DNA from 3 places in the Exiguobacterium sp. s91 genome. Region 3 is predicted to be linked to each of the others. Evidence: a T-box and tRNA genes for the amino acid it is inferred to sense, from the RefSeq annotation. Region 3 holds a T-box; the other regions hold tRNA genes.
What was found. A T-box is a leader RNA that pairs with one kind of tRNA and senses whether it is charged. The one in region 3 lies ahead of KNQ06_RS03290 (valine--tRNA ligase), so its partner is inferred to be a tRNA-Val.

Region 1 (3,284 bases), on a different contig from region 3:
CGATTGTTCGATGATCTCATCCGTCATACCGGATTCGGATTTTCGGACGCGCCGGAAGATGTTCTCGATGACAACGATACTATCATCGACAACACGACCGACTGCAACAGCCATCCCACCAAGTGTCATGATGTTCAGGGAGATATCTTGCCAGTTCAAGAAGATAGCGGCGATGAGTAATGATAATGGAATCGAGACGATGGCGATGATCGTCGCGCGGATATTCCGCAAGAATAACAGAACAGCGAGTGATGCGAAGAGGGCACCAAGTAATCCTTCTTTGACGAGTGTCGCAACGGACTCCTCGATATCCTTCGCTGAATCAATCCCAATCGTATAGTCGACTTGGTCGTCATATTTATTGAGAATCTTCGTGACTTCATCTGCGATTTCGACTGTATTGGCATCTTGTTTTTTCGTGATTGCCATCGATAAGGAATCTTTTAAATCGTAACGCGTTTTTTCACTTTGTTGTGAGACGGCTTCGATTTTTGCGATATCCTCTAGGCGAATCGGTTCTGCAGGTTCAGACGCCTGATCTGCAGTTGCTCCACCTGTTGTACTTGGTGGACCTTGCGTTGCACCTTGTGGTGGACCGCCAGCAGATGAACCACCTGTTTGACCGTTACTTGATGAACTAGTCGCACCTGCAGCAGGTGTCAATTGTAGATTTTTGAGTTTATCTAGATTTTCTAGTTTTTCCTCAACGCGAATCGGAATTTTCGAATCGTTTTCTGATAGCTGACCAGATGGGAACGAGACATACTTTCCATTGATTTGTTCCTTGATGCTCGAGAGCGAGAGACCCGCTTCCGTCGCTTTCTCCTTATCGACGGTGATTTGAACGAGATCATCCTTATAGCCACCAACCGAAACGCTGTTGATTCCTGGAATCTTATTAAGTTCAGGTTCGATATCTTCCTTTAGGATTTTTTCGATGTCTTTACCATCCTTGCTAAAGAAAGAGATGTTATAGATCGGGAATGAACCAAATGACAAACGATTCAATTTCGTCGTTGCTTCCTCCGGTAGATTCGCATCTTGGATGGCAGCATCGATTTGTTGTTCGACCTTATCCATATCAGTATCGAACGGGAATTCGATGTTTAAGATACCGATACTTTCATAAGAAGAACTTGTTAGCTTGGTAGCCCCTTCAATTCCTTTTAGAGAAGTTTCAAGCTTTGAGACGACTTGTTTATCGACATCGTCAGGTGATGCACCAGGGTAAACCGCTTCGATTGAAATCTGAGGAAACTCGATTTCCGGGAACTGGTCGACTTTTAATTGTGAGAAGGAATACACGCCTCCTAAAATCAATAGGATTGCAATGATGAAGACAGCAACCGAGTTCTTCAAACTAAATCGGGTTAAAAAGTTCATATGAACGCTCCTTTCTTTTTATATGTGCTTATTTACATAGTAGAGGACACTCATAGAACCCGCAACTTTAAAACTGTTTTTATTTAAAAAGATCTTTTTGAAAAAAGATAATTTTTTTATGAAAAAGGCTTTACACTTTTCGATATGCTGCTATAATAAAAACATACCCAGTAACAACACAGCATGATTCTGTAGCTCAGCTGGGAGAGCGCTACCTTGACAGGGTAGAGGTCGCTGGTTCGAGCCCAGTCAGAATCATACCGAAATCGTTCCTTTTCGAAGGGGCGATTTTTTTTGCGTTAAAAAAACTATTCCCGAAATCAATCAGGAATAGTTGGAAGGGAGGTAAATTGTTTTATTGAATTTCGAGATGAAGATCGCCACGCTTCGTCCACCCTGCGACAGTCGTCAATCGATAGAAGACGAGCGTCAAGACACCAGGTAGAACGACACCAGTCAAGAAGAAAACGAGGAACGCCTGAGGACCTTGGTTGACGAAGATATTGAGTGGGGCAATCATCGAATTTAATCCAAGTCCTGCGAGTTCGTACGGTACTTTCAAAGAGAGTAGAAGCGTCGCGACAGGAGCTGAAATCATCGCTGCGAGAAACGGTGCAACGACAAGACGTGGATTTTTAACGATATTCGGGAATTGTACTTTAGGTGTTACAAAGAATGAAGCAATCAAACCACCTGGATCCGTCTGACGGTATGCCATCAACGTAAAGCCGACGAATTGAGCGGAACAGCCAATCAGTGCAGCGGCACTTGCTACAGGATCAAGTTGCAAAGCGATAGCGAGTGCAGCGGACGAAGCAGGAGACATCAATAAGACACTAAAGATGAGTGCAATGACAAGAGATGTAGCAATAGGAGAAGACTCGACTGAAGCCGTGATCATGGCACTGAATTTTGTAAGGAGTGGTGTCGTGACGGCAGCAGCACCGATTCCAGTCACGCCACCAGCAAGGACAGCACTCATCGGGATCACCATCATGTCAAATTTCGTTTTTCCAGTCATGCGTTTTCCGACGTATACAGCGACAGCAGCTGCGAGTAACGCACTGATTGGCTGACCGGGTACAAGAACGAGTCCAGAAGCAGTCGATTGAAGAGCGGCACCACCAATCGTCGCTGCGATCATCGCGCTGAACAGGACAAGTGTGTTTCCTCCGAGCTGAAAGGCAATACCGGCACCAAGCGCAGGGGCGAGTAGTACTTTTGCGACACCACCAATCGTCAGTAGCATTTGGATATGTAGAAGATTTCCGAGCGTCTCAATCAGGAGTCCGACACCGAGTGTTACAAGAACGGCATTTGCCATTCCAGCTGATACTTTTACCATTCGATCCATCGCATATTCTTTCAACGTTGTCATCCTCTCTATCTATCTCTATTTTTTGCCATGAAAAAAGCCTATCCGTTTTTGGGATAGGCGCCACTCATTCTGTGCGGGCGCCTCATTCGATGCATCGAAAGAAGGGCCCAAAAATCATTTCCGTTTCATCATCGGAAAAGTTTTCAGTCCCTCATGCATAGAATAATCAGTCGGCCGGCTTGGTTAAATGGCTGTTGCGTCGGAATCATTCGATCGTGCCCCTCTCTGTGAATTTTTCTAAGCCTAACACGCTCTTGATTAATAATCAATATTTTCTGACAATTTATTTTTTCCTGAAATCTGACAGGAATTCACGGTATCATCGGGAAATCCTAATGTACCAACAATGGAGGCGTTTACATGAAAGTGATGCTTTTTACAGATATTCATGGCAATGCATCAGCATTACGTGCGGTATTGTCCTATCTTGATCAACAATCAGATATCGATGCCGTCTATTGTCTCGGTGATCTTGTCGGCATTGGACCAGAGCATAATGAAGTCATTGATCTATTGAAGCAAC
Region 2 (3,284 bases), on a different contig from region 3:
AAGTCTTCGACATCGACAGGTTTTCGCTCCATCATAAAAGCATTGGCGTCAATTCGTGCTAGCCAAAACAATTGCTCAATCCATTCATTCATTTGCTGACTTTCTTCTCGAATGATCGTAATGTAGCGTTGTTGTTCATCCGGCGTCAACGTTTGGCGTTCGAGAATATCCGCGTATCCCTTTATATATGTCAATGGTGTTCGTAGTTCATGAGATACGGTTGCTAAAAATTCGGATCGTTCCCGATTCAAAAAATCGAGATCTTGTTTTAATTGCTGAATCGAACGCGCCAATTGTCCCAGTTCATCTTTTCGATCAATCGGCAACTCTCCACCTTCCCCATCCAATAGACGCGCTGTCGCTTTTTCCATCTGAATCAACGGACGAGAAATGAGTCGGGTCGTCCAAATGCTTGCCGCACCTGCTAATAAAAGCGCTAGCAGACCCACTTGGAGAAACTGCTGTTTCAACGGATCAAGTACGTGATCTACGATTGCTTTAGAAGCGAACATGAAGACATGACCACGATGTTCCCCGTCAATGTTGATGGGACTGTCCGTCATTAAAAAGTCACGCATCGTCACGATTTTTCCTTGTTGACGGTAATCAAAATCCGTATGCTCTAACATGCTCTTCATCTCATTCGACAAAGGTCGTGACGCTTCGAGTTGTTTTCCATCTGCATCAGTGATCACCACAGTAAACGATGAATCTGCTTCCATCATGCTGACATGGCGCATCGTCGTTTGGTCATAGGAATCGACAAGGACATCACGGTGTGTATTTCCTCGGTTCAGTAAACCGTCTACTACTTCCTGCGTTCGTGTTTGAGACAACTGATAATACAATGTCCCAAACAACACACTGCCACAAATTAAAAATGCCGCAAGCACGATTCCTCCGACTGAGTATGAAATACGACGCATGACGATTCCTCCTTTTTCTCTCCACTTTTAGTATAGCTAAAAAAAACGCGATCGACGCAGGCAAACGAAACTGTCACCTCATCTGCACACGATTTGCATATACGCTGGGTATAGTAAAGAAGACTAGTGACTTCAGGAGGGTTTTATATGAAAAAATCATTGACATTAACCGCACTTGCTCTTAGTTCTACGCTTTGGCTCGGTGCATGTGGATCCGCCAATAACGATGGAAGTAATAGTGACTCACACGATATGTCTCATGGAGATATGATGCATTCGAGCGACGGAAAGCTACCATCCGGTTTAAAGGAAGCCAGTGATCCGACTTATCCGAAAGGAAGCAACGTCACGTTGACGACGGATCATATGGACGGTATGGACGGAGCTAAAGCAACGATTGCGGGAGCTTACGATACCGTCGTCTATGCGATCAGTTACAAACCGACTACTGGTGGAAAGATGGTGAAAAATCATAAATGGGTCATTCAGGAAGAACTCGATCCCGTTCCAACTAAACCACTGCAAGTTGGTGATGAAACGACTGTCAAAGCGGATCATATGAAAGGTATGGATGGAGCAAAAGCGACGATTGATGAAGTAAAGGAAACGACGGTCTACATGGTGAACTATGAACCGACGGACGGTGGAGAGATGGTGAAAAACCATAAATGGGTCACAGAGGATGAGATAAAGAAATAATAAAAAAAGCCCGCTTTTCCTATAAAGGAAAAGCGGGCTTTCGGTATGATTCTGACTGGGCTCGAACCAGCGACCTCTACCCTGTCAAGGTAGCGCTCTCCCAGCTGAGCTACAGAATCATGTTTGCAGTACGTTATGTACTTGCTAGGACATGTATTAATATATCAAGAAACTAAAAGGCTGACAAGTCTTTTTCCGAAAAAAAAATAAAAAAATTTAAAATGGGGGAATCAACCCCGCTTCCCCCATTTTGAATGACTTACAGGAAGGTTGATACTCGATCAATCGGTAAACGTAGTGCCGGACGTTTTTTCGCATCTTCAACCGCTTTTCCGACAGCAATTAGCATGACCGGTACATACCGTGACTCGGTGATGAACGTTTCCGCAAAACGTTGATGATCAAATCCACCCATTGCGAGTGTTGATAATCCACGCGCTTCTGCCGCAAGCATCAATTGCATCGCAGCAAGGCTCGCATTCGACATAGCCGCGTCGCGTCCATACGCCTCACTTTGATAAGCGCCTTCTACCTGTGCCTTGATCGAATCAAACAGATCCTCTGTCATGCCACCTGCTTCCACTGCTGGCCCGTACACCGGATTGTAGTTTCGATTAGCTTGAACATCACCTAAGATCGCAATGACTGCTGAAGCCGAAGTGATAGCCGGCTGATTGTATGCGATCGGTGCAAGCTGCTGCTTCACTTCTTCCGAATGAAAGACCGTGAAATGCCAGTGTTGCAAATTCCAAGCACTCGGCGCGGCTGTCGTCCATTCTAATAGTTCTTCTACTTCCTGTTTTGAAAGCTTGAACGTTTCGTCGTAATGACGAACGGAACGTCTTTCTGTTAAGACACGCATTGTATCAAGTGTTGCCTGTGTCATGTGTAAATCCCCCTTATCATTATCAGATTACTTAGATATCGTAGCATGTCTCTTTTTCATTGTCCTCTATCAGTACTTCAAATGAATTAACTGTTATAAAACAATAGTTGACATTCGATTTCTGTACTAATACAATAAAATCAAGAAAAAAGATCATTGCGTTTACTTTGAAGGAGGAAAAACACATGGAACAACCCCTTTACCAAGAAGCATCTGCTGCATTCTATCGTGAGCTTCCCGTCAAGACGTGTGCCCATTGCGGAAAAGAGATGGATGAACAATGTGAATCCTATCAAACGGAATGCGATGAGTGTGCTGTAACAGAACACTAATAACACATGAAACAATCACTTACTTAGTGGTTGTTTTTTTATTTCTTTTAAACTCTTTCTAAATAAATCGATATTTTTTAGAAAAATCGATTTTCCGTCATCTTTTTGTCATCTGTTTGTTACAAAAGAAACAGTCAGAATGTTACATTATCTGTATATGATATTTTTTGACAAAAGGAGCGACAGACAACGATGGATCCATTTACCTCAAGCCACGCTAGCGAACTCGGTCCACGACCGCGTACAAAAAAAAGAAAGTTTTTCCCTCGATTTTTCTTACTTCTCACACTTGTTTTTCTCGGAGTTGGGGGATATGTCGCTTATCGATACGTTTTTACTCCTGAACAGCAATCCATTACGACAGGTAAATCCATTACTGAAGTACCTGTCGTCAATATGGAAAAAGCACGCGTGGAAAAATGGAATGGTGTGACGAAAAAA
Region 3 (3,284 bases):
TCATATTTGTCCGACAGACGCGTCACATCGTCGATCGTCGTCTGTAAGCGTGTCAGAATCCATTTATCTGCGAGTGACTTCTCGCCTGTCAAATCGATCTGATCAAACGTTAGACCATCCATGTTCATCAAGGCAAAACGGCTTGCGTTCCACAGTTTGTTCGAGAAGTTCCATGTTGCTTCGATTTTTTCCCAGTAGAAGCGGAGGTCGTTCCCTGGCGTTGATCCTGTCGTTAAGAACCAACGGAGTGAATCGGCACCGTACTTCTCAATGACATCCATCGGGTCGATTCCGTTCCTGAGGGATTTCGACATCTTGCGTCCTTCCGAATCACGAATCAATCCGTGGATCAAGACGTCTTGGAATGGACGTTGTCCTGTGAATTCGTACGATTGGAAGATCATCCGTGATACCCAGAAAGCGATGATGTCATAACCCGTAACGAGTGTCGATGTCGGGAAGTATTTTTGATAATCGGCTGCGTCCGTATTCGGCCACCCCATCGTCGAGAACGGCCAAAGCGCTGAAGAGAACCATGTATCGAGGACATCGTTGTCTTGCTCCCAGTTCTCGATATCGGCTGGTGCTTCCTTGCCAACGTAGACTTCGCCTGTTTCTTTATGGTACCAAGCCGGAATCCGGTGTCCCCACCAGAGTTGACGGCTGACACACCAGTCACGGATATTTTCCATCCAGCGTACGTACGTGTTTTCAAAGCGTTGTGGAACGAAGTTAACCTTGTCTGGCCCTTGTTGCTCCTCAAGTGCTTTTTGCGCGAGTGGCTCCATTTTAACGAACCATTGGAGTGAGAGATACGGCTCAACGATCGCGTCTGAACGCTCCGAGTGACCGACAGAGTGCAAGTGTGGTTCGATTTTGATTAGAACACCTTCTGCTTTTAAATCTTCAACGATTTGTTTTCGGCATTCGAAACGATCCATGCCTTCGTATTTCCCTGCGTTCTCGTTCATCGTTCCATCTTCATTCATGACGAGGACACGTGGTAACTCGTGACGGTTACCGACTTCGAAGTCGTTCGGGTCGTGTGCTGGTGTGATCTTAACGACACCTGTACCGAACTCCATGTCGACATAGTCATCGGCAACAATCGGAATCTCGCGACCAACGATTGGTAACGTGATCGTTTTTCCGACGAGGTGAGCATAACGCTCATCCTTCGGGTTCACGGCGATCGCTGTATCACCGAGCATCGTCTCAGGACGTGTCGTCGCTAGTTCAACGTGACCTGAACCGTCCGTTAGTGGATAGCTGAAGTGATAGAACGCACCTTCGATATCCTTGTAGATGACTTCGATATCCGAGATCGCTGTTTTCGTCGCTGGGTCCCAGTTAACGATGTATTCGCCGCGGTAGATCAAGCCTTTTTCGTAAAGTTTCACGAAGACTTCTTGAACCGCTTCCGACAATCCTTCGTCGAGCGTGAAGCGTTCACGCGAATAATCGAGTCCAAGACCAAGTTTTGCCCATTGTGCACGGATCGTTGACGCGTACTCTTCTTTCCATGCCCATGATTGCTCAAGGAATTTCTCACGACCCATTTCAAGACGTGATTGTCCTTCTGCCCGCAGTTTTTGTTCGACTTTTGCTTGCGTCGCGATACCGGCATGGTCCATTCCTGGTAGATAAAGGACGTCAAACCCTTGCATCCGCTTCATCCGTGTCAGCATGTCTTGTAACGTCGTGTCCCACGCGTGACCAAGGTGCAATTTACCTGTGACGTTCGGTGGTGGAATGACGATCGTGTACGGCTCTTTTTCTGGATCCTGATCGGCTTTGAAATAGTCACCTTTCACCCAAAAGTCGTACCATTTTTCTTCCGTTGCCTGCGGATCATACTTCGTTGGCATTGATAATTCCTGCATCCTGATCGCTCCCTTTTTGTCCATAATAAAAACGGCTTCTCTCGTCCTATGCTAAGGACGAAAGAAAGCCGTTGCTTTTTTCCGCGGTACCACCTTAGTTCATCCAAAATTGGATGCCCTCGAGCCACGTAACGTGTGGAGGACGGATATCGCTCGTAAGACTCACGATACCAGCTCGTGGGGTGACCTTCCTCCTGTTCGCCCGTCACATCTTTCAGCCAAGGATGTGTTCTCTACACCGGTACGAATACAGGACTACTCTTCCCGTCATCGCTGTTGCCATTTTCTTCTTTACTCATTTTAGCCGAGAGTTCAAGTAATCGTCAAGAACTGCTTAACGACCAAATTCAACTTGGAGTTCTTGGAACGTCAATTCGACGGCTTCGATCGTCCGTTCGATGTCTTCGTCCGTATGGGCGATCGACAGGAAGAGACCTTCGAATTGTGACGGTGGTAAGAAGACACCACGCGCCGCCATCTTTTGATAATACGAACGGAACATCTCAAGGTTCGATGTTTTCGCTTTTTCGAAGTTCGTGACACGTTCATTCGTAAAGAAGACACCAAACATCGCGCCTGCGCGGTTCGTCGTCAGCGGAATGTTATATTTCGCCGCAGCATTCAGGTAGCCTTCTGACAAACGGCTCGCTTTCCGGTCGAACTCTGCATAGTGTTCTGGTTTCAATTGTGTCAATGTCGCTAGACCCGCTGCCATCGCGAGTGGGTTCCCGGATAATGTACCCGCTTGATAGATTGGACCTTGTGGTGCGATCTGTTCCATAATGTCACGACGTCCGCCGTAAGCCCCGACTGGCATGCCGCCGCCGATGACTTTACCGAGACATGTGATGTCCGGTGTGACACCGAAATGTCCTTGCGCACAGTGGAATCCGACACGGAAACCGGTCATGACTTCGTCAAAGATCAATAAAGCGCCGTTTTCCGATGTGATCTCCCGTAAGCCTTCGAGGAAGCCTGGTTCTGGTGGCACGAAGCCCATGTTCCCAGCAGCCGGTTCGACGATGACACCAGCGATATCGTCGCCGTGTTTTTCGAACGCGATCCGGACAGCGTCCAAATCGTTGTATGGAACCGTCAGCGTCATGCTCGCGATTTGCGCCGGAACGCCTGGTGAATCCGGTAGTCCGAGTGTCGCGACACCTGACCCTGCTTTGATCAAGAGCGAGTCGCCGTGACCATGGTAACAGCCTTCGAATTTGAGGATTTTCGTCCGACCTGTATAGCCGCGTGCGAGACGAAGGGCAGCCATCGTCGCTTCTGTCCCTGAGTTGACCATCCGGACGACTTCGACCGATGGAACACGGCTGATGACGACTTCCGCCATCGCTGATTCGATTTCCGTTGGTGTCCCGTAGCTCCAGCCACGTGTCGCTTGTTCTT

Region 1: it has a tRNA-Val gene. The T-box ahead of KNQ06_RS03290 (valine--tRNA ligase) is inferred to sense a tRNA for this amino acid. The anticodon was not compared.
Region 2: it has a tRNA-Val gene. The T-box ahead of KNQ06_RS03290 (valine--tRNA ligase) is inferred to sense a tRNA for this amino acid. The anticodon was not compared.

The regions. Positions count from the first base shown of each region.
Region 1 covers NZ_JACSMZ010000004.1:137,227-140,510, reverse strand. The annotation lists gene KNQ06_RS15185 (efflux RND transporter permease subunit) at 1-1,383, opposite strand, end outside; tRNA gene KNQ06_RS15180 (tRNA-Val) at 1,569-1,641, shown strand; gene KNQ06_RS15175 (PTS sugar transporter subunit IIC) at 1,739-2,761, opposite strand; gene KNQ06_RS15170 (metallophosphoesterase family protein) at 3,122-3,284, shown strand, end outside.
Region 2 covers NZ_JACSMZ010000004.1:147,683-150,966, forward strand. The annotation lists gene KNQ06_RS15220 (HAMP domain-containing sensor histidine kinase) at 1-926, opposite strand, end outside; gene KNQ06_RS15225 (YdhK family protein) at 1,074-1,625, shown strand; tRNA gene KNQ06_RS15230 (tRNA-Val) at 1,672-1,744, opposite strand; gene KNQ06_RS15235 (nitroreductase family protein) at 1,885-2,511, opposite strand; gene yhfH (protein YhfH) at 2,697-2,843, shown strand; gene KNQ06_RS15245 (polysaccharide deacetylase family protein) at 3,255-3,284, shown strand, end outside.
Region 3 covers NZ_JACSMZ010000001.1:666,952-670,235, reverse strand. The annotation lists gene KNQ06_RS03290 (valine--tRNA ligase) at 1-1,883, opposite strand, end outside; T-box leader at 1,934-2,163, opposite strand; gene hemL (glutamate-1-semialdehyde 2,1-aminomutase) at 2,218-3,284, opposite strand, start outside.